Prochlorococcus marinus XMU1412: one gene and its partner. Each later gene encodes a partner of the first gene's protein in a complex. Links are inferred from orthologs where the notes say so. Each region holds a gene or a part of one and is shown on either strand. Other genes may lie near its edges. The genes, in order: pheS and pheT.

Region 1 (3,283 bases):
TTGATAAAACGAGGCCTAATTGTTGATTTATTTGGAATTTTGTTTGGATTAATTGGATATCAAGCTCTTATGGGAGCCTTATTTATACAAGCATCCTCTCAAACAACTGGACAATTGATAACAGCGACATCTGATATCCCAATTACTGGTCTTGAAATATTATCAGTTCTCAGTAACACGCAAGTTATCGCTGCCCATTTTTTTGGACTTTGCTTTTCTTTATGGCTTTTAAGAAGGATTTACAAATGAATTATTAATTTTAGGTAGGTCATCTAAATTACCTCTCCAAAATAAATCTGGTTCTACAGGTGTGATAGATATTTTATTTTCTTGTATTTGAGATACGTCACTGGGCCAATTCTTAGGACCGTAACCTTTCGATTTAAGATCTAAAACGACTTCACCTGCTAACCAATAATAATCATCACCCCTCGGGTCTTCCCTTTTGGAAAATTGATTTTTATATTTTCTTACCGATAATCTTGTCCAGGATAATTCTTTTATCTTGTTTTTTTCGCAGGGGGGTATGTTCAAATTTAATAAAAGTGACGCTGGCCAACTGTCGTTAATTGCTTGTTCGGCAATATTCATTGCAATTTCTCCAGCAAATTCAAAATTTTTCCATTTAAAACTAGCAACACTTATTGCCATGGAAGGAACATTTTCTAAAGTGCCTTCCATAGCCGCAGCAACTGTGCCCGAACAAAAAATATCTGTCCCTAAATTGGGTCCGTGATTTATGCCGGATAGTACCAGATCAGGTTTATGATCCAAGAGTTCAGATAGTGCTAATTTGACACAATCAGCAGGTGTGCCGGAACATCCCCAAGCTTCGATACCCTCTCCAAATAATTCGTCAGCTTTTTCCACTCTTAATGGGGATTGTAAAGTAAGACCATGACCAGTAGCTGATCTTTCTTGGTCAGGACATACTACTTTTACCTTATGTCCTCTTTTTTGGGCTGATTTTGCTAAAGCTCTTATCCCCGCTGCGAAAACACCATCATCATTGCTAATTAATATATTTAACGGTTTCATTAATCAAGACATTTTATTTATGGACGATATTTAAGTAAGATACAAGTAATACTTATTTTTACTATATCAGTGAGTCAAATTGAATCATTAAGTCAAATTGAGGAAAAACTAAATAATCTTTCTCTAACAGCAAAAAATAATATAGATAATTCTAATACTCATGAAGAACTGGATCAATTGAGAGTTTCTTTGCTAGGAAAAAAAGGTGATTTATCAATTATTTTGAAAACAATGGGTCAATTATCTGCTACTGATAGACCAATTATTGGCCAGAAGGCAAATTTAATAAAGATAAATTTGCAGGAACTAATAACTGAAAGAAAAAATAAACTAAACAGCGAAGCCTTAGATAAAAAGATTAAAAAAGAAAAAATTGATGTAACTATCCCTTCAATTGGAACCCCCCCTGGGAATAAACATCCCTTGATTTCAACTCAAGACGAAATAATAGATATTTTTTGTGGTTTAGGATACTCAGTTGAAAGTGGACCTGAAATAGAAACTGATTTTTATAATTTTGAGTCTCTCAACATACCCAAAAATCATCCTGCAAGAGATATGCAGGATACTTTCTACTTGGATGAAAATCGACTTTTAAGAACCCATACTTCCCCTGTTCAGATAAGATACTTAGAGAAAAACCCTCCTCCAGTAAGAATTATTGCCCCCGGAAGAGTTTATAGAAGAGATGCTGTTGATGCTACTCATTCCCCTGTATTTAATCAGGTTGAGGTTTTATGTATTGATGAACATATTGATTTTAGTCATTTAAGAGGAACAGTTCTTACATTTTTAAAGGCCTTTTTTGGAGATATTCCTGTAAGATTTAGAGCTAGTTATTTCCCATTTACTGAACCTTCAGCAGAAGTAGACGTCCAGTGGAAAGGTAAATGGTTAGAAGTAATGGGTTGCGGAATGGTTGATCCAAAGGTGTTAGAAAAATTAGGGATGGATTCTGAGAAATGGACTGGTTTTGCAGCAGGATTAGGAGTTGAGAGATTTTGTATGGTGAGACATCAGATCGACGACATCAGAAAATTTTATACAAATGATATTAGATTCTTAGAACAGTTCTAATAGTATTTAATTTTAAATTAGGATTGTCCAACAAATTAGTTTAAGATAGTCCTAGTTTTAATTTTTTGATTGGTACGTAAAGCAGGACTAATCGTTAATGATGGAAAGGAACTAGCTGTTCAAACTGCAACTTCTGTTCAAAAAAAATTGGAAAAATCTAATTTTGAAGTTGTAAGAGTTAGTAGCTCTGGAGGGATGGTCGGTTTCGCAAATCCTGATCAACATGTTCGTCCTTTGGGATATACGAATTGTGTCCCTGAGGGGTTTGATTCATCAATGGAATTTGCAATTGTTCTTGGCGGAGATGGGACTGTACTTTCTGCTGCAAGGCAAACGGCACCTGCTAAAATTCCAATTCTTACAATAAATACTGGTCATTTAGGATTTCTTGCGGAAGCTTACTTATCTAACCTAGATGAGGCTATAGATAAAATAATTGCTGGAAATTGGGATATTGAAGAAAGAACTTGCTTTATTATTAGTGTAATGAGGAATGATCAGAGGAGATGGGAGTCTCTTTGCCTTAATGAGATGGCTCTTCATAGAGAACCTCTAACAAGTATGTGTCACTTTGAGATTTCTATAGGGCGACATGCACCTGTGGATATTTCAGCTGATGGAGTAATTTTATCTACTCCAACTGGTTCTACCGCATATTCTCTTAGTGCTGGAGGACCAGTTATTACACCTGATTGTCCAGTAGTACAATTAACTCCAATTGCGCCACATTCGTTGGCCTCAAGGGCGCTAGTTTTTAATGATTCAGAACCAGTAACTGTTTTCCCTGCAACTCCTGAAAGGTTGGTAATGGTTGTTGATGGAAATGCTGGTTGTTATGTTTGGCCTGAAGATAGAGTTTTAATAAGAAAAAGTAAACATTCAGTAAAGTTTATTCGACTTGAAGATCATGAATTTTTCCAAGTTTTAAGAAATAAATTAGGTTGGGGTTTGCCCCATGTAGCTAAACCTAACAAATAACAATTATTTGAATTTATTTTTTCCCTTTTAATAAAAAAACAGGATTATTTGGTTCTAATCTCATTCCCTCGGCAATACTTAAGCTTTTATAGGTCTGAATTAAATTTAAATTTGTTTTGAAATTTTTATCTTCTAATTCCTCTTTCAATTCTTTAATAGTTTGAAAGTCAATTATTGGGATAACGATAAT
Region 2 (3,377 bases), on another replicon or contig:
TTAGGCATGATTTGATTTGATTACTTAATTTCTTTGTGAATTGTCATTCTGTTTAAATGAGGATTAAACTTTTTTAGTTCTAATCTTTCGGTTGTATTTCTACGATTTTTTTCAGTAGTATATCTTGAGACACCATTTGATCTCTTAGGATCTGTGCTTGTTCTAGCTTCAGTACATTCCAGGGTCACTACAACTCTTGTCCCTTTTTTGGCCATTTTAATTAATACTTTATTGTATAATTTTCTATTGTACATCTTCAACAAACTTTTTTGAAGATATACTTATTTCTTTTATCATCATTGATTAAAAAATATATATGAAAGTTTCTCAAAATTGGTTGAAAAATTTAGTAGAAATTACTTCTACTCCTGAAGATCTCTCTGAGAAATTATCTATTGGTGGATTTGAGGTTGAATCATTAGAAGATTGTTCAAAAAATGTAAATGGTGTTGTTTTAGGTAAGGTATTATCTGTTTTAAAACACGAAGGATCTGACAAACTTTCAATTTGCCAAGTCGATATTGGTAATTCAAAGAATTTACAAATTATCTGTGGTGCGCGCAATATTAAACCAAATATTTATGTTTATGTTGCTACTGTTGGCGCGAAATTAAATGCAGTTGATTTAACTATTAAAAGAAGTGAAATTAGAGGTGTAATTAGTGAAGGAATGATATGTTCACTGCAGGAACTGGGTTTAGAAGACTCTAGCGAAGGGATAGAGATAATTGATGATGATTTGGCTCTAAATCATGAATTGGGTACTCCAGCGTCTGACTTGCTTCAATTAAATGATTTTATATATGATTTAGCTATTACAGCTAATAGACCTGATGGAATGTCTGTTATTGGTATAGCCCGTGAAATTTCTGCCCTTTTAGAATCCACCTTAAATTTTCCAGAATTAAACCATAAATACAGCATTGATTTACTTAAGGGAATTAAACTTTGTCCACAGGCTATAGAATCTAATTGCATTTATACAATAAGCTGCATTGATGGAGTAAATGGAGAGAAATTATCGCCAAATTGGCTTAAAGACCGTATAGAAAAATCAGGTATAAAATCTATTAATCTTCTAGTTGATTTGACAAATTATATTCTTTTAGAACAAGGTCAACCTTTGCATGCGTTTGATAAAGATAAACTGTCAAACTTAATTGGTAAGGAAGTTTGTCCAGAAGATTTCTCTGTAAGAAAAGGCAAGAATAATGAAAGCCTTATTTGCTTAGATGGTAAAGAATATGACTTAAATGACCATATCACAGTTATTACTTGTTGCGATAAACCGGTAGCTATTGCAGGGGTTATTGGCGGTTTAGAGACTTCTGTAGGTAATACTACCTCATCTATTTACCTTGAAGGCGCTGTTTTTAATCCAGTTTCTATAAGAAAATCTTCCAAGGCGGTTGGCATAAGAACAGAATCTAGCAGCAGGTATGAAAAAGGGATTTCATCAAAAAATACAATAATTGCAGTAACAAGGGCAATTAATCTTTTAGAAAAATATTTTTCTATTAATTCACCAATCATCAATACTTCAAATTTAATAAGTAATGAGGATATATTTATTAAACTACGGAGAAATCGAATACATAAAATTCTTGGTCCATTAGTAATTAACGATCAATATGAAAAAAGAAATTTATCTGATAATGAAATAGTTGATAAATTAACACTCATAGGTTGTACTTTAAAGAATAAAGAATATGGCTGGGATGTAGCAGTAATTCCTAATAGATCACATGATTTAATAAGAGAAATAGATTTAATTGAAGAAATAGCTAGATTAATAGGGTATGACAGATTCGACTTAAAACTTCCTAATCCAATTAAACCTGGAAAATTGTCATCAGAACAGTTGGCATTGAGAAAAGTAAAAAATGGTTTTATAGAAAATGGTTTTAACGAGGTACTAAGCTACTCTCTTGTTCCTGAAGATGATGAAAAACTTATAAAGATTTCTAATCCTTTGTTATTAGAAACAAGCTGTCTTAGAGATAATATCTGGAAAGAACATTTGGAGATAGTGAACCGTAATATAAAAGCTGGACAATCAAGTTGTTATATATTTGAAATTGGAAATGTTTTTCAAAATAAAACTGAGTTCATTCAAGAAGAAGTTTTGAATGGTGCGATTTATGGAAATAAAAAATTTGGGAAATGGGTAAATTCGGGTAAGGATAACGATCTTAATTATTTCCAGGCCAGAGGAAAGTTAAAAGAGGCTTTATCTTGCTTGAACATAAAGATTGATGATAAACCTACTGATTCAATTGATTTTCTTCATCCAGGAAGAACAGCGAAATTAGTTATTGAAGGGAAAGATGCAGGTTATTTTGGTGAAATACATCCCAAACTAATATTAGAAAAGAAGTCATTAAAAAAAGTTTATTTATTTAATATAAATGTTTCTAACCTCTTAGGAGCTAGTACAAGAAAAAATAAATGGATTCCAATATATAAGCAATACGCAACTGTTCCGAAAATGGAAAGGGATATTAATTTTGTTTTCAGTAAGAAATTTTTAATTAGCGAAATAACATCACAAATAAGAAAAACAGGAAAAAATCTCTTAGAGGATGTAAATTTACTGGATGTTTTTGAAGATTCTAAATTTGGAGATGATCATATAAGTTATACATTTAGATTATCTTATAGAGATAAAGATAAAACATTACTTGATTCAGACATTACATCAATACATTCAAATATCATTTCTAATGTTGAAAAATGCTTTAACACAAAACTGAGAAATTAATCGTATTATTATTCTCATATGAGACCATAAACTAGTCTATATATGATTCTTATATTAGATAGATAATAATCCTATAAAAGTAATTAATGTTGTATGATAAAGTTCATGATTAATCTGATATCTCTACTTCTATCTTCAGTGCTGTGGGTACAGGTCCCTCAGTGGTCAGATGATTGGTCAAAATGTGCTGTTGATATACCAGATGCATCATGTCATTGGTATGTAACTGCACCAGATAATACTTTTGGCGAAGGCTTTGATTGGGCGAGCGCCCCTTGGTTTGATGCTAATGGATTAAGTGATGTACCTAGTATTGATAAACAAACTGCCACTGAAAAGCTTCAATCTAAGTAGTACTGTCTTTAAGGCAGTACGGAGGCTCATAAAAAGCCCTTATAGCAATGCTTTCTAGCCCTTATTAATTTCTTGGACATTTAAAGGACATAATTTATTGATTTATTATTCAATTTTTAATTTTTCCCAGGCATTAAGCAGTTTGGGCATGATTCATTCAAATCGATTAATTTATTTATCTTACTTATCTATTTTGAGACTATACAATAGACTTATAATAAGTCTTATTTAAGAATTGCTATACAAAGAAATTTTTATTTTT

Evidence for each region.
Region 2: the proteins of pheS (region 1) and pheT are in contact, whole or in part, in a crystal structure (PDB 6P24), measured with the Escherichia coli proteins. The link is inferred for Prochlorococcus marinus XMU1412 from one-to-one orthologs.

The regions. Positions count from the first base shown.
Region 1 is NZ_JAAORJ010000004.1:221,146-224,428, reverse strand. The notes cover bases 168-3,111. They hold pheS (phenylalanine--tRNA ligase subunit alpha), read left to right. Parts: upstream 168-1,107; coding sequence 1,108-2,115; downstream 2,116-3,111. Other genes in these bases: cbiT (precorrin-6Y C5,15-methyltransferase (decarboxylating) subunit CbiT), read right to left, coding at 3,107-3,111; HA152_RS07625 (NAD(+) kinase), read left to right, coding at 2,185-3,093; surE (5'/3'-nucleotidase SurE), read right to left, coding at 229-1,038; HA152_RS07640 (DUF3611 family protein), read left to right, coding at 168-249. In the rest of the region: more of HA152_RS07640, read left to right, coding at 1-167; more of cbiT, read right to left, coding at 3,112-3,283.
Region 2 is NZ_JAAORJ010000002.1:384,133-387,509, reverse strand. What follows is about bases 1-3,038. They hold pheT (phenylalanine--tRNA ligase subunit beta), read left to right. Parts: upstream 1-316; coding sequence 317-2,761; downstream 2,762-3,038. Other genes in these bases: HA152_RS04955 (hypothetical protein), read left to right, coding at 2,867-3,038; rpmG (50S ribosomal protein L33), read right to left, coding at 21-215; rpsR (30S ribosomal protein S18), read right to left, coding at 1-8. Outside these bases: more of HA152_RS04955, read left to right, coding at 3,039-3,115.